4 regions of the Citrobacter sp. ANG330 genome follow, and region 1 is predicted to be linked to each of the others. Evidence: predicted binding sites of a transcription regulator. Region 1 holds the regulator's gene; each other region holds the start of a gene.
What was found. Region 1 encodes Fur, which represses iron uptake genes when iron is present. Its sites were predicted from a motif close to ATAATAATGAGAACNACTATCAA; they were not measured.
Positions count from the first base shown of each region.

Region 2: a site for Fur is predicted at 1,664-1,686, ahead of gpmA (2,3-diphosphoglycerate-dependent phosphoglycerate mutase). Genes of this name have one in related genera too.
Region 3: a site for Fur is predicted at 1,644-1,666, ahead of sufA (Fe-S cluster assembly scaffold SufA). Genes of this name have one in related genera too.
Region 4: a site for Fur is predicted at 1,580-1,602, ahead of exbB (tol-pal system-associated acyl-CoA thioesterase). Genes of this name have one in related genera too.

Region 1 covers NZ_JASJUI010000004.1:421,484-425,696, forward strand. The annotation lists gene tcuA (FAD-dependent tricarballylate dehydrogenase TcuA) at 1-1,137, opposite strand, end outside; gene tcuR (tricarballylate utilization LysR family transcriptional regulator TcuR) at 1,235-2,161, opposite strand; gene fur (ferric iron uptake transcriptional regulator) at 2,292-2,738, opposite strand; gene fldA (flavodoxin FldA) at 3,019-3,549, opposite strand; gene ybfE (LexA regulated protein) at 3,699-3,992, opposite strand; gene ybfF (esterase) at 4,121-4,213, opposite strand, start outside.
Region 2 covers NZ_JASJUI010000008.1:73,042-77,254, forward strand. The annotation lists gene aroG (3-deoxy-7-phosphoheptulonate synthase AroG) at 1-828, shown strand, start outside; gene gpmA (2,3-diphosphoglycerate-dependent phosphoglycerate mutase) at 886-1,638, opposite strand; gene galM (galactose-1-epimerase) at 1,866-2,906, opposite strand; gene galK (galactokinase) at 2,900-4,048, opposite strand; gene galT (galactose-1-phosphate uridylyltransferase) at 4,051-4,213, opposite strand, start outside.
Region 3 covers NZ_JASJUI010000002.1:109,073-113,285, reverse strand. The annotation lists gene QNN88_RS06245 (FAD-binding and (Fe-S)-binding domain-containing protein) at 1-456, shown strand, start outside; gene menI (1,4-dihydroxy-2-naphthoyl-CoA hydrolase) at 453-863, shown strand; gene QNN88_RS06235 (YdiH family protein) at 964-1,152, shown strand; gene sufA (Fe-S cluster assembly scaffold SufA) at 1,706-2,074, shown strand; gene sufB (Fe-S cluster assembly protein SufB) at 2,083-3,570, shown strand; gene sufC (Fe-S cluster assembly ATPase SufC) at 3,580-4,213, shown strand, end outside.
Region 4 covers NZ_JASJUI010000006.1:21,429-25,641, forward strand. The annotation lists gene QNN88_RS14355 (cytoplasmic protein) at 1-289, shown strand, start outside; gene exbD (TonB system transport protein ExbD) at 352-777, opposite strand; gene exbB (tol-pal system-associated acyl-CoA thioesterase) at 784-1,518, opposite strand; gene metC (cystathionine beta-lyase) at 1,768-2,955, shown strand; gene yghB (DedA family general envelope maintenance protein YghB) at 3,096-3,755, shown strand; gene QNN88_RS14380 (AraC family transcriptional regulator) at 3,804-4,213, opposite strand, start outside.

The DNA of each region.
Region 1 (4,213 bases):
GACAGGTCGCGCCCAGTGGGTTTTCGGTGGCGTTAGTCCCTGTGTGGCGCAGTTGTCCAGCGTGGTGTGATCAAACTGGCCTGGCTGACAGGCCTGGTTGTAGCGCTCCACGGTATGGGTAAAGCGCTCAGGATCCAGCCCTAGCTGGCAAGCCAGTTCCCCCAATGTGTTGGCTTGCGCACCGGGGAATACTGGTGGCATAAAGTGACCGATTGCTTTGCTGTCGATAATGGAGTAGCCAATCTGACCGGGCTGGTGGGCAACCAGTCGGCCCCAGATGGCATAGCGCTTGGGCCAGAAATCTTCGCCCTCATCGTAAAAGCGTTCCGCATCCCGATTGACCACCACGCCAAGTGACACACAGTCCACGCGGGTGCAAATGCCACCGTCATACAGCGGGGCGCGGGCATCAATGGCGACACAATGTGACTGAGAGGGATCGCCAATGACGTCGGCTCCGGCCTCGATCATAAATTTGAGCAGAACGCCCTGATTAAAGCGGGTGCCGCGAATAAGGAAGTTATCGGCCGGCCATTCGCCGCGGGCATTTTCTCCCCAGGCCTCGCGCAGCCATTCGCGATTAGATTCAAATCCGCCGGCGGCCAGGACGCAGGCGCGGGCTTCAATGCGTTCGTTCCCGGCGAGGGCAGCGACAAACTCACCGTTGCGCAGTTCGAGGGCCTGAACCGGCGTGTTGTAGCGAATCTGTACCCCCAGCTTTTCTGCGCTACGATAATAGGCGTTCACCAGCGCTTTCCCGCCGCCCATGAAAAAGGCGTTGGTTCGCGCCACGTGCAGCGCGCCCGAAAGCGGAGGCTGAAAATTAACACCGTGCTGACGCATCCAGTCGCGACATTGCGAAGAGGTACGGATCACCAGACGCGCCAGCGCTTCATTAGTATTACCTTCGGTGACACGCCAGAGATCCTGCCAGAACTCCTCTTCGGGATAACTCTCGACCAGCACATCCTGAGGCGCATCGTGCATGCAGCGTAAATTGCGCGTGTGTTGAGAATTTCCACCGCGCCATTCTCTGGGCGCAGCTTCTAGCAACAACACCGAGGCTCCTGCCTCGCGGGCGGTTAAGGCGGCACATAACGCGGCATTACCGCCGCCGATCACCAGTACATCAACCATCGTAGACTCCATTACCATTTAACTATTTGTTAAATTTGTAATTAAAATGTATACGCACAGGTTGTACGGCCGCTATGGCGGGAAGCTAAAGAGCTGTTTAGTGAGTGTAAAGGGTTGCGCCCGGCCAACTACCGGTTTCCACCAGTTCACGCATCACTTTTGTGAGGATCACGCGGGCTGCAAGACCGGCGGGGGTGAGTTCATCGTCAGACAGGCTGACCAGAAAATTAGGGCGGCTGAGTATAGGATTGTGAACGCCGATCACTCTTAGCGCTTCCCTCTCAAGATGTGAAATGGCCGCTCCGGGTTGCAGCGTGGCGCCGAGTCCGCTGCGAACGGCGCGCATCAGTAACGTCAGACCGTCAATTTCCGTGGCGATATTCACCTTCAGTCCGTGTTCCTGACAGATGCCTTCCAGTCTGCCACGCAGTCCGTGGCCCTGGCTTGGCATGATCAGGGGAATATTCGCCAGTTGAGCAGGGGTTATGGTGTCATCCGTAATATCCGCCAGCAGGTCGTACGTGCCAATCAGAAACAGCCGCTCTTCGAGGATCGGTCTGGCGCTCCAGCGCAGGATCTTCTTTTCCTGAAACACGACCGCCAGATCAATCTGACGGGTGTTGATCATTCTTTCCAGATTGCCGGAGAGGCTTTCCACCACGTGCAAACGCACGTCGGCATAGTGTTTCCGCATCGCGTCAATAAACGGCATTCCGAGGATGGAAGCGGTGCTGGGCGCCATGCCAACGCTGACGTGTCCGGATAACCGCGCTTCGCGAGCCGCCAGGATCGCATCATCGGCGTGACGCAGCGCCAGTTGCGCCTGTGAATAAAAGGCCAGACCGGCGTTAGTGGGGGTCACACCACGTGAGGTTCGCTGCAACAGGCGGATCGCAAGCTCGTTTTCCAGCCGCGTCATCTGCTGACTGAGCGCAGAGACGCCGATGTCGAGATCGAGCGCCGCGCTGCCCATACTGCCGGTTTCCACAATGCGGACAAAATAACGTAGCTGGCGAAGTTCCATTTCGATTCTCCGGGTGAGGCAGGGTGATATTTTACATTAAAGCAACATGCTGGCGGAGGAAAGTGCTGAATGGGGAATAGCAGGCATAAAAAAAGCCAACCGGCAGGTTGGCTTTTCAGAATAATGCAGATTATTTCGCGTCATGCGCGTGTTCGTTTTCGCGGCAATCGCCTTCAGCGCAGTGACCGTAAAGGTAGAGGCTATGGTTCGTCAGACGAATGCCATGCTTTGACGCAATCTCACGCTGGCGCGCTTCAATAGACTCATCACTGAATTCGATCACTTTGCCGCAATCAAGGCAAATCAGGTGATCGTGATGATGCTGCTGGGTCAGCTCAAAAACGGATTTGCCGCCTTCAAAATTGTGGCGGGTTACGATACCGGCGTCATCAAACTGGTTCAGCACGCGATATACGGTCGCCAGACCAATTTCTTCACCCATGTCGATCAGTCGTTTGTATAAATCTTCCGCACTGACGTGATGGTTATCCGGTCCCTGAAGAACTTCCAGAATCTTTAAACGAGGAAGCGTTACTTTCAGGCCAGCCTTCTTTAATGCGGTATTGTTGTCAGTCATGCGGAATCTGTCCTGTTGCTAAACGATTCACTTCATACAAGAAGTGACAGAAATTGCACTCGGGATAATGCGTTTCATTATAGGACTGCCGTGTCTAAATGAAAACTGCAAGCCTCTGGCAAATGTTAATAAATAGTCGGTATTGCCTGGAAATGAGAGCGCCACCGAAAAACTCCCGCACATTGTACAGGGATGGGCAAGAAAGTTACAAATTTGTAGCAATTATTTTGATTGGTTCTGACTATTGATGCGGCGCAAACATTGTCTGCGCCGCAAAACATCAGGCGTTAATGATGTCGTCGAGGTGCAGTTCTTCGGAAATCTGCTTCACCCATTTTTCTACGCGCTCAGCGGTCAGTTCCGGCTGACGGTCTTCGTCAATCGCCAGACCGACAAAATGATCGTCATCTGCCAGGCCTTTGGAGGCTTCAAAATGATAGCCGGCGGTCGGCCAGTGGCCCACGATGGTGGCACCGCGTGGTTCAATGATATCGCGGATCGTGCCTAACGCGTCGCAGAAGTATTCTGCGTAATCTTCCTGATCGCCACAGCCAAACAGCGCAACCAGTTTGCCGTTAAAATCAATGTCTTCGAGAGTCGGGAAGAAGTCATCCCAGTCACACTGCGCTTCACCGTAGTACCAGGTTGGGATGCCGAGCAGCAGAATGTCATAACCTTCGAGATCTTCCTTGCTGCTTTTTGCAATGTCATGCACATCGGCAACGTCTTTACCAAGCTGTTTTTGAATCATTTTTGCGATATTTTCGGTATTCCCGGTGTCGCTGCCGAAAAAGATGCCAGTGATTGCCATGAGTAAAGTAACCTCTTGAAACTTATTGAAATGGTGGGGGCGAATTGCCCGCAGATAAGGGCAATCATAGCAGAACAGTCAGGTATGCGGAAATAGCAAACGCATACAAGTGCACTCCGTGCTACACGAAAGTGGGAGAAGGGGGGATTTCAGGCGAGATCCTGACCGCGCAGCGCTGCCAGTTGGGCCATCAATATCTCTTCTATCAGTTCACTACGGCTCATCTCACGGGATTCCGCCAACTCATTCAGCGCGTCGACAGCTTCCGCGTTGAGTTTGAGTTCGACACGCTTAAGGCCGCGAACTTTGTCGCGTTTGAGTTGATTACGCTTGTTAATGCGCAGCTGTTCATCGCGCGAAAGCGGATTGGTTTTCGGTCGTCCCGGGCGACGCTCGTGCGCGAACAGATCTAGTGTCGTACGGTCCGTTTGTTCTTTGGCCATGATTTTGGTGACTTCGGGGAAACAATCAGCCAGGCCTCTGCCCGGCTGGATAGCGCGCCATCATACATCAGCGAATGAGGCGCGCCAACGTTCACACGCGTAATCGCGCACGGACGCTGAGTTTTTAATCAGTTAGCCGTTTCATTAAGATAACGACGGATGGCGCGCAGCACCGCCTCCGGTTTTTCGGCATGCACCCAGTGACCAGCCCCGGCAATCAC
Region 2 (4,213 bases), on a different contig from region 1:
CTGCTGGCGTTGCGTGAAGCGCTTAAAGATGAGCTGGAAATCGTCATGCGTGTTTACTTTGAAAAACCGCGTACCACGGTTGGCTGGAAGGGGCTGATTAACGATCCGCACATGGATAACAGCTTCCAGATCAATGACGGCCTGCGCATTGCGCGCAAGTTGCTGCTGGATATCAACGACAGCGGTCTGCCGACCGCGGGTGAATTCCTCGATATGATCACCCCGCAATATCTGGCGGATATGATGAGCTGGGGCGCGATTGGCGCACGGACGACAGAATCTCAGGTTCATCGTGAGCTGGCGTCGGGGCTTTCTTGTCCGGTTGGTTTCAAAAACGGGACCGATGGCACCATCAAAGTGGCGATTGATGCCATCAACGCCGCTGGCGCGCCGCACTGCTTCCTGTCCGTCACCAAATGGGGTCACTCCGCCATTGTGAACACCAGCGGTAATGGCGACTGCCATATCATTCTGCGCGGCGGTAAAGAGCCGAACTACAGCGCAGCTCATGTCGCGGCCGTTAAAGAAGGGCTGGCGAAAGCGGGTCTGCCCGCACAAATCATGATTGATTTCAGCCATGCCAATTCCTGTAAGCAGTTTAAAAAGCAGATGGAAGTCGGGGCTGACGTGTGCCAGCAAATCGCTGGTGGTGAGAAAGCGATTATGGGCGTGATGATTGAAAGCCATCTGGTAGAAGGTAATCAGAATCCGGACAGCGGTGAGCCGCTGGTGTACGGCAAAAGTATTACCGATGCCTGCATTAACTGGGAAGATACCGACACCATCCTGCGCCAGCTTGCGGATGCGGTGAAAGCCCGTCGCGGTTAAGTCTTGCGAATAAAAAGCCGACTCAATTGAGTCGGCTTTTTTACGTCGTAAGGAAAATTACTTCGCTTTACCCTGGTTGGCAACGGCAGCCGCTTTTGCCGCGATTTCGTCGGCATTACCCAGATAGTAACGTTTGATTGGCTGGTAGTTTTCGTCAAATTCGTAAACCAGCGGTACGCCCGTCGGGATATTCAGCTCAAGGATTTCGTCTTCGCTCAGGTTATCCAGGTATTTCACCAGTGCACGCAGAGAGTTACCGTGCGCCGCGATGATCACGCGCTCACCGCTCTTCATGCGCGGCAGAATGGTTTCATTCCAGTAAGGGATAACGCGGTCAATAGTCAGCGCCAGGCTTTCCGTGAGCGGCAACTCTTTTTCAGTTAGTTTGGCATAACGCGGATCGTGGCCCGGATAGCGCTCGTCATCTTTAGTCAGTTCCGGCGGAGTAACAGCGAAACCGCGGCGCCACTGCTTAACCTGCTCGTCACCGTATTTCTCGGCGGTTTCTGCTTTGTTCAGACCCTGCAACGCACCGTAGTGACGTTCGTTCAGTTTCCAGGATTTTTCCACCGGCAGCCAGGCTTGATCCAGTTCGTCCAGTACATTCCACAGCGTGTGGATGGCACGTTTCAGCACGGAGGTGTAAGCAAAATCGAAGCTATAGCCTTCAGCCTTCAGCAGTTTGCCTGCCGCTTTCGCTTCGCCCACGCCTTTCTCGGACAGATCAACGTCGTACCATCCGGTGAAGCGGTTTTCATTGTTCCACTGGCTTTCGCCGTGGCGTACCAGAACCAGCTTAGTTACAGCCATACTCTCACTCCTCAAACTTTATCGAATGATAATAATTCTCATTATATTGCCGTGACGCGTCAGCGGCAATGCTTACGCATAACCATAGCGAAAATAGTGCCGCAGTGTAAGGTTCTTGTGAACTATACGTTGCTATTTTGTCTTCGAGTGATGGGGTTTTGAACAAACAGCAGGAGGATAAACCCGATAACCTCAGGCTATCGGGTATTTACTGTGGAATACAACATTCAGGAAGGAATAAAGCGATATTCCGTCAGGCTGGCGTACTCTTCACCAGGGCGCAGGAAGCAGTCAGGCTGCGGCCATTCCGGATGATTCGGACTGTCCGGCAAAAATTCACTCTCCAGCGCCAGGCCCTGATAATCGAGGTAGGCGTTCGGTCCACGTGAGGAGGTGCCGCCGAGAAAGTTACCGGAGTAAAACTGTAGTGCCGGAGCCGAAGTGTAGACCTCCATCTGCAACTTTCCATCTTGCGAAGAGAGCAGGGCAACGGGCTTTTTACTGTCGCCTTTCGCCTGCAACAGGAACGCGTGGTCGTAACCCTTCACCTTGCGCTGATCGTCATCGGCGAGAAATTCGCTGACGATCGTCTTCGTAGTGCGAAAATCAAATGAGGTTCCGGCGACTGGTTTCAGACCATTGCGCGGGATCCCGCTTTCATCAACCGGCAGATATTCATCCGCCAGAATCTGTAGCTTATGGTTGCGCACATCGGTTTGATCGCCGTCGAGGTTGAAGTAGACGTGATTGGTCAGATTCACCGGACACGGTTTATCCACCGTTGCGCGATAGGTAATCGAGATGCGGTTATCATCGGTCAGACGATATTGCGCCGTAGCGCCGAGGTTGCCCGGAAAACCCTGATCGCCATCGTCGGAGGTGAGGGCAAACAGCACCTGACGTTCGTTCTGATTGACTATCTGCCAGCGGCGTTTATCAAAACCCTTTGGCCCGCCGTGTAGCTGATTGGCGCCCTGGCTCGGCAGCAGACTGACCGTCTCACCGTTAAGGGTGTAACGGCTGTCGGCAATCCGGTTAGCGTAACGGCCAATCGACGCGCCCAGAAAGGCTGACTGATCCTGATAATGCTCGGGGCTGGCACAACCCAGTAGCGCTTCACGCACGCTGCCGTCGGAAAGGGGAATACGGGCCGAGAGTAACGTAGCACCCCAGTCCATCAGCGTGACCACCATCCCTGCGTCATTGCGCAGGGTTAACAGGCGGTACGGCTGACCATCGGGTGCCAGTGCGGGTGTTTCATTCAGCACTGTCCTGCTCCTTGTGAGGGTTTGCACACATAGAATGTTTCTTTGATACCAGTTTTGCTTTCGTACTGATCGGCCACGGCCTGCTGGACGGCAGGGACCAGCGCTTCCGGGATCAGCGCCACGACACAACCGCCGAATCCGCCGCCGGTCATGCGTACGCCGCCTTTCTCGCCAATAGTGGCTTTGACGATGTCAACCAGCGTATCAATCTGCGGCACGGTGATTTCGAAGTCATCACGCATGGAAGCATGTGATTCCGCCATTAGTTGACCCATGCGTTGCAGGTCGCCTTTTTCCAGCGCGTTGGCGGCTTCCACAGTACGTACATTTTCAGTTAACACGTGACGGACGCGTTTGGCAACCAACGGATCCAGTTCGTTAGCCACGGCGTTAAAGGTATCGAGACTGACATCACGTAATGCCGGCTGCTGGAAGAAACGCGCGCCGGTTTCGCACTGCTGGCGGCGGGTATTGTATTCACTGCCGACCAGCGTGCGCTTAAAGTTACTGTTGATAATTACAATCGCCACGCCTTTTGGCATCGACACCGCTTTGGTGCCAAGCGTGCGGCAGTCGATCAGCAGGGCATGGTCTTTTTTGCCCAACGCAGAGATGAGTTGATCCATAATTCCGCAGTTGCAGCCGACAAACTGGTTTTCTGCTTCCTGACCGTTAAGCGCGATTTGTGCACCGTCCAGCGGCAGATGATAAAGCTGCTGGAATACCGTGCCGACCGCCACTTCCAGCGAAGCAGAAGAACTTAAACCCGCGCCCTGCGGGACGTTGCCGCTGATCACCAGGTCTGCGCCGCCAAAGCTGCTGTCGCGTTTTAACAGGTGTTTCACCACGCCCCGAACATAGTTTGCCCATTGCTGGCTGTCGTGCGTCACGATGGGGGCATCAAGAGAGAATTCATCGCTCTGATTATCGTAATCAGCGGCAATGACACGGATTTTACGATCGTCGCGCGCCGCACAGCTGATCACCGTCTGGTAATCGATGGCACACGGCAGCACGAAGCCGTCGTTATAATCGGTGTGTTCCCCGATGAGGTTAACGCGGCCTGGCGCCTGAATGGTGTGGGTCGCAGGGTAGCCGAATTTTTCAGCAAACAGAGATTGTGTTTTCTCTTTCAGACTCATTTTTATACTCCGGATTCGCGAAAATGGATGTCGCTGACTGCTCGCAGACGCTCTGCCGCTTGTTCCGCGGTGAGATCGCGTTGGGTCTCTGCCAGCATCTCGTAACCGACCATAAATTTACGCACGGTCGCGGAGCGCAGCAGCGGCGGATAAAAGTGCGCATGC
Region 3 (4,213 bases), on a different contig from region 1:
CTGGTGCTCTGTTATCGCGATGAGTACAAACTGGCGTTGGGTGAGCAACGTGGCGATTTCCATGTGCAGCTCGCCAATGAGTGGCTGGCAACCGCCCTGGCGTCGCACGAACCGCGCGATGTCAGCGGTGAGTCATGGTATTTCTTCGGCCACTGTACCGAAGTGACTGCGCTGCCTGGCGCCCCTGCGCAATGGGCATCGATCTTTGCCCGCGTTGGCGCAAAGCTGGAAAATGTCAGCGTGGGCTGCTGCGGCATGGCCGGTACTTACGGTCATGAAGCGAAGAACCACGCGAGTTCGCTGGGTATCTACGAATTGTCATGGCATCAGGCGATGGAACGGCTGCCGCGTAGCCGTTGCCTTGCAACGGGATATTCCTGTCGCAGTCAGGTGAAACGTGTGGAAGGTACTGGCGTGCGCCATCCTGTACAGGCATTACTGGAGATTATTGGATGATCTGGAAACGTAAAGTGACCCTCGATGCGCTCAATACGATGGGCGAAGGTAATATGGTGGGTCTGCTGGATATTCGCTTTGAGCATATCGGTGACGATACGCTTGAGGCGTCAATGCCCGTCGACGGGCGTACGAAGCAGCCGTTTGGTCTTCTGCACGGCGGCGCTTCCGTTGTGCTTGCAGAGAGCATGGGGTCTGTTGCCGGTTACCTGTGCACCCAGGGGGAGCAGAAGGTGGTGGGACTCGAGGTTAACGCTAACCATGTTCGTTCGGCGCGGGAAGGGCGCGTGAAGGGGATTTGTAAGGCGATTCACACCGGCGCCCGGCATCAGGTCTGGCAGATCGACATCTTCGATGAGCAGCAGCGACTATGCTGTACCTCACGGCTGACCACGGCGATTGTGTGACGTTGTCACCAAAAAAAGTGTGATCAGTATTGCTTTTGGTCATAATCTGCACAGTAAAAGGTGATATACTGTGCAGGTTTTGACCCTAAGCGAGGATGATATGACTAGCCAACTAGACCCGGCCCAACTGGCAATTGAGTTTTTACGTCGTGATAAAACAGCGCTCTCTCCAGCCCAATATCTTAAAAAATTAAAACAACTCGAGCTTGAGTTTGCCGATTTACTGACGCTCTCTTCCACTGAGCTAAAAGAAGAGATCTATTTTGCCTGGCGCCTTGGTGTGCATTGATTCTGCGATTGTTCGCGTAACGAGAAACCCGACCCTGTTGTCGGGTTTTTTGTCTGTCAGTCTCAGACGGCCTGTGAGAATACAACGTACTAAAAATTGATCTGACGTATAAATCGCTCGATAGCAATTTGTGTTAAAAATGATTTTCGTCAGCATGAGACTATTCTTATCGCCCCTTCAAGAGCTAAGCCATCGTGAGTGCCGGAGATAAGCGCCGGATGGGGCTGGAACCCTTAAGGTTGTTACTGACAACCTTAAGGGTTTTTTTGTAGTTCCCCTTCGCCACGTCTTTCCTATTCCTGAAATAGTCATTTTCTATACATCTTTACGATTTTGACCAGTTGAGTCGATGACTAATTTTAAAGTCATTATTAATCAATGCATTGAACAAATTCATCCATTCCTTTTAACCCGCGTGGCAGGGTCTATGCTTAATAAAAGCGGTCAAAACAGATGAAACACCGTAATGCCCCTGCTGTTGAGGGGTTGAAGTGAGAATCGTTATCACTAACATGGTGTTATAGCCTGATGGCTCATTTTGCGAGGTAACTCTATGGAATTGCATTCAGGAACATTTAATCCGGGCGATTTCGCCTGGCGCGGATTGACGCTAACCCCAGCGGCTGCGGCGCATATTCGCGAACTGGTCGCAAAACAGCCGGGCATGCTGGGCGTGCGCCTGGGTGTTAAGCCGACGGGATGCGCGGGTTTTGGCTACGTGCTTGATACCGTCAGCGAGCCGGAAAAAGACGATCTTCTGTTTGAGGCTGAGGGCGCGAAGCTTTATGTCCCGTTACAGGCGATGCCGTTTATCGACGGCACGGAAGTGGATTACGTCCGCGAAGGATTAAACCAGTTATTCAAATTTCATAACCCGAAAGCCCAGAACGAATGCGGCTGTGGCGAAAGCTTTGGGGTATAGGCGGTACTATGTCTCGTAATACTGAAGCAACTGATGATGTGAAAACCTGGACCGGCGGCCCGTTGAATTATAAGGAGGGGTTCTTTACCCAACTGCAGACGGACGAACTGGCGAAAGGGATCAATGAAGAGGTGGTTCGCGCCATTTCGGCCAAACGTAATGAACCGGAGTGGATGCTGGAGTTTCGCCTTAATGCGTACAGAGCCTGGGTCGACATGCCGGAGCCGCATTGGCTGAAGGCGCACTACGAGAAGCTGAATTATCAGGATTACAGCTACTATTCTGCACCTTCATGCGGCAATTGCGATGAGACCTGCGCCTCCGAACCCGGTGCGGTTCAGCAAACCGGGGCAAACGCCTTTCTCAGTAAAGAGGTCGAAGCCGCATTTGAACAACTCGGCGTACCGGTACGCGAAGGCCGCGAAGTCGCGGTGGATGCCATTTTTGACTCCGTCTCCGTTGCCACCACCTATCGTGAAAAACTGGCTGAACAGGGGATCATTTTCTGCTCTTTTGGCGAGGCGATTCACGATCATCCCGAACTGGTGAAACAGTATCTTGGCACCGTCGTACCCGGCAACGATAACTTCTTCGCCGCGCTGAATGCCGCCGTCGCCTCTGATGGCACCTTTATCTACGTGCCGAAAGGCGTGCGCTGCCCGATGGAGCTTTCAACCTACTTTCGTATCAACGCCGAAAAGACCGGGCAGTTTGAACGTACGATCCTGGTGGCGGATGAAGGCAGCTATGTAAGCTATATCGAAGGCTGCTCTGCGCCGGTACGCGACAGCTATCAGCTTCACGCGGCGGTCGTGGAGGTCATCATCCACAAAGACGCCGAGGTGAAGTACTCCACCGTCCAGAACTGGTTCCCTGGCGATAATAACACCGGCGGCATTCTGAACTTCGTCACCAAACGCGCGTTGTGTGAGGGGGAGAACAGCAAAATGTCCTGGACCCAGTCGGAGACGGGATCAGCCATCACCTGGAAATACCCCAGTTGCATTCTGCGCGGCGACAACTCCATCGGCGAATTCTATTCGGTGGCATTGACCAGCGGTCATCAACAGGCGGACACCGGCACCAAGATGATCCACATCGGCAAGAACACCCGCTCGACCATTATCTCGAAGGGGATTTCCGCCGGACACAGCCAGAACAGCTACCGCGGGCTGGTCAAAATCATGCCGACCGCCACCAATGCCCGTAACTTTACCCAGTGCGACTCGATGCTGATTGGCGCCGACTGCGGAGCGCATACCTTCCCGTATGTCGAATGCCGCAACAACAGCGCGCAACTGGAGCACGAAGCGACCACCTCGCGGATTGGTGAAGATCAGCTGTTCTACTGCCTGCAACGCGGCATCAGCGAAGAGGATGCGATCTCAATGATCGTCAACGGATTCTGTAAGGACGTGTTCTCCGAGTTGCCGCTGGAGTTTGCCGTCGAAGCACAAAAATTACTAGCCATCAGCCTTGAACACAGCGTCGGTTAAGGAAGCAACATGTTAACGATTAAAGATTTACAGGTCAGTGTGGAAGAGAAAGCGATCCTGCGCGGGTTGAGCCTTAACGTTCGTCCGGGGGAAGTGCATGCCATTATGGGACCGAACGGCTCCGGGAAAAGTACGCTCTCTGCGACGCTGGCAGGGCGTGAAGATTACGAGGTCACCGGCGGGTCGGTAACGTTTAAAGGCAAAGATCTGCTGGAGCTGGCGCCGGAAGAGAGAGCGGGGGAAGGCATTTTTATGGCCTTCCAGTATCCCGTGGAAATCCCCGGCGTCAGCAACCAGTTTTTCCTGCAAACGGCGCTCAATGCGGTACGAACCTATCGTGGCCAGGAATCGCTCGATCGCTTCGATTTTCAGGATTTGATGGAAGAGAAAATCGCGCTGCTGAAGATGCCGGAAGATCTGTTAACTCGCTCGGTGAACGTCGGGTTTTCCGGTGGCGAGAAGAAGCGCAATGACATTCTGCAAATGGCCGTGCTGGAGCCGGAATTGTGCATCCTCGACGAATCGGACTCCGGGCTGGATATTGACGCTTTAAAAGTGGTTGCTGATGGCGTTAACTCCCTGCGTGACGGTAAACGCTCGTTCATTATTGTCACCCACTATCAGCGAATTCTTGACTATATCA
Region 4 (4,213 bases), on a different contig from region 1:
CCCTGCAGCACTGGTACGTCTGAAATGGCAAAACCGCCGGGAAATCTATGCGCTACAGGTTAAAGAAGAAATTTATGGCGCGACGATTAACGCCATCATCAGGCGCAACCCGGAACTGCGTGACAAAATTATGGCGCGTCTGGAGAGTACCTGGCAGCATTTTTTGGCACGCGAGACGGCAACGTTGCGCCTGACACGTAAGCTTGCCGAAGGTAACTACCGCACAATCAATATCACCACCGTCGCGCTTAATGAACATCTGGCGCAGAAGAAAAGCGAGAAGCCATAAAAAAGCCGGGCTGCAATAACGCATGACCCGGCCTTTTATCTCATCGCATCGCGACGACACGGCTATTTCGCTTTCGCGACCTCTTCACCGACCAGACCAATTTTCAGATAGCCTGCCTGGTGCAAGGTGTCCATCACCTTCATCAGAGTTTCATAATCGACGGTTTTATCTGCCCGGAAGAAGATCGTGGTGTCTTTCTTGCCTTCGGTCAGCGCGTTCAGTTCCGCAATCATGGTTTCGTCCGTCACCGGATCGTTGCCAATAAACATGCTGTTATCTGCTTTCACCGACAGATAAACCGGTTTTTCCGGACGCGGTTGCGGCGTGCTGGTGGAGGCTGGCAGATTCACCTTCACATCCACGGTCGCCAGCGGCGCGGCCACCATAAAGATGATCAACAGGACCAACATGACGTCGATAAACGGCGTCACGTTGATTTCATGCATTTCACCGTTATCGTCCAGATTTTCATTAAGACGCATTGCCATGAAGCCTTACCCTACACGTAATTTCTGCGCGGTACGCACCGGATGCGCGGATGCGCTTGCATCCAGATCCAGATCGCGACTTTGCAGTAACAGCACCTGCGCCGCCACATCGCCCAACATCGCTTTAAGACCGCCAATCTGACGGGCGAAGATGTTATAGATAACCACGGCGGGTATAGCTGCAACCAGACCGATAGCCGTCGCCAGCAGCGCTTCCGCAATACCTGGTGCGACAACGGCAAGGTTGGTCGTCTGCGTTTGCGCAATCCCGATGAAGCTGTTCATGATGCCCCAGACCGTACCGAACAGACCGACAAACGGTGAAATCGCCCCGATGGTCGCCAGGTAACCATTGCCACGCCCCATATGGCGTCCTGCCGCCGCAACGCGACGCTCAAGACGAAAACCGGTGCGCTCTTTGATCCCTTCGTTGTCTTCGCTGCCCTGTGACAGTTCCAGTTCGTTCTGCGCTTCATTGAGTAATTGCGTGCTGAGACTGTTAGCAGCAAAGTTTGCGGCGATGTCACTTGCCTGATCCAGAGAGCGGGCGTCAGCTAACAGTTGCTGTTCGCGCTTCAGTCGGCGCTTCTGGGAGAAGAACTCGACACTCTTACTGAAGAAGATAGCCCAGGTGACCACTGACGCCAGAATCAGACCAATCATCACGCACTTAACCACGATATCGGCGTGCTGATACATACCCCAGACGGAAAGATCCGTCTGCATCAAATTATTACCCACTCTGTATCTCCAGGACGCAAATCACAAAACCTGAGCGTAATAATATCAAAACGACGTCGAATTGATAGTCGTTCTCATTACTATTTACATAGTGCCGCACCTTTGGTTTCTTTTCTTTGCGCTTACGCAGTAAAACATCACGAGAGACGATTTTGATAAAATATTGTGCTTAATCCCATTCCCTGGGATGCGTATTTTATCATTCGTGGTAGTTTAGACGTCCAGACGTATAAAAACAGGAAACACAACATGGCAGAAAAACAACTGGACACGAAACTGGTCAGCGCCGGGCGCAGCAAAAAATACACGCTGGGATCGGTAAACAGCGTGATTCAACGCGCCTCATCACTGGTATTTGAAACGGTCGAGGCCAAAAAGCACGCCACCCGCAACCGCGCTAACGGCGAACTCTTTTACGGACGCCGCGGCACATTAACCCATTTCTCACTGCAGGAAGCGATGTGCGAACTGGAAGGCGGCGCAGGCTGCGCGCTCTTCCCTTGCGGCGCTGCTGCCGTCGCCAATACGATTCTGGCTTTTGTCGAACAGGGCGATAACGTGTTGATGACCAACACGGCCTATGAGCCGAGCCAGGATTTCTGTAGCAAAATCCTCGGGAAACTGGGCGTCACCACCGGCTGGTTTGATCCGTTGGTGGGCGCCGATATCGTAAAGCATATTCAACCCAATACCCGAGTAGTGTTTCTTGAGTCGCCGGGTTCTGTGACGATGGAAGTGCACGACGTACCGGCGATTGTCGCCGCCGTCAGACGCGTCGCCCCGGACGCCATTATCATGATCGACAATACCTGGGCGGCGGGCGTACTGTTCAAAGCGCTCGATTTTGGTATCGATATCTCCATTCAGGCCGCGACCAAATATCTGATTGGTCATTCTGACGGCATGATCGGCACGGCCGTCGCCAATGCCCGCTGCTGGGATCAGTTACGTGAGAATGCCTATTTGATGGGACAGATGGTCGATGCCGATACCGCCTATATGACCAGCCGCGGACTGCGTACCCTGGGGGTACGTTTGCGTCAGCATCATGAAAGCAGCCTGAAGGTTGCCGAATGGCTGGCTGCCCATCCGCAGGTCGCACGGGTTAATCATCCGGCGTTACCAGGCAGTAAAGGACACGAATTCTGGAAACGTGACTTTACAGGGAGCAGCGGCCTGTTCTCGTTTGTGCTGAATAAAAAGCTCAATAATGACGAGCTGTCCGCTTATCTCGATCACTTCAGCCTCTTCAGCATGGCCTATTCGTGGGGGGGATTTGAGTCGCTGATTCTGGCCAATCAGCCTGAGCAGATTGCGGAAATTCGTCCGGAAGGAGGGGTGGATTTCAGCGGAACGCTTATCCGTGTGCATATTGGTTTAGAAAATGTTGACGATCTGATTGCAGATTTAGCCGCCGGATTTTCGCGTATCGTGTAAAATTGACGCCAATGGACATCTGTGCAGACACTTTTTCCCGAAATTGTCTGCATGAGTTGCGCCTGGGATCAAGGCATCCGGGGTTGTTCAGGAGTACAATAGGACCATTAAGGCGTAAACGCTGTTCCACAGGAAAGTCCATGGCTGTCATTCAAGATATTATCGCTGCGCTCTGGCAACACGATTTTGCCGCGCTGGCGGACCCACACGTTGTTAGCGTCGTCTACTTTGTGATGTTCGCCACGCTGTTTTTAGAAAATGGCCTGTTACCGGCTTCATTTTTACCCGGCGATAGTCTGCTGCTCTTAGCCGGCGCACTAGTCGCGCAGGGTGTCATGAGCTTTGTCCCAACCCTGATAATTCTGACGACAGCGGCCAGCCTCGGCTGTTGGCTCAGCTATATTCAGGGGCGCTGGCTGGGCAATACGCGAACGGTAAAAGGCTGGCTGGCGCAACTTCCGGCGAAATACCACCAGCGCGCGACCTGCATGTTCGACCGCCACGGTCTGCTGGCATTGCTGGCAGGACGTTTTCTGGCGTTCGTGCGCACCCTGCTGCCCACCATGGCGGGGATTTCCGGGCTCTCCAACCGTCGCTTCCAGTTTTTCAACTGGCTGAGCGGGCTGCTATGGGTCGGTGTGGTCACAAGCTTTGGCTACGCGCTCAGCATGATCCCCTTTGTGAAGCGCCATGAAGATCAGGTCATGACCTTTCTGATGATCCTGCCCATTTTTCTGCTGGCGGCGGGGTTGATCGGCACGGTGGTGGTGGTGATTAAGAAGAAATACTGCAGCGCCTGATACGTTGATTGCCGGATAGCGTTCTGCTTATCCGGCCAGCGCCATCCGTTAACTCCCCTGCATAGTGCGGATCCGCGCCGCATCTTCTCCCGGCGTCACGCCAAAATAGCGCTTAAATTCACGACTGAACTGCGACGCGCTTTCATAACCCACCCGCATGGCCGCCGCGCTGGCCTTCATGCCGTCGTGGATGATCATCATCCGCGCCTTATGCAGCCGATAGGTTTTCAGATACTGCAGCGGCGATGTGCTGGTTACTGACTTAAAATTATGGTGAAACGCAGAGACGCTCATGTTGGCTTCAGCCGCCAGTTGCTCGACGTTGAGGTTTTCGGTGTACTTATTTTCAATGCGTTTGAGCACGCGGCTGATCAGGCTGAAGTGGGTTTGCCTGCTTACTAACGCCAGCAGCGCACCGCCACGCGGTCCGGTCAGGACGTGATAGAGAATTTCACGGA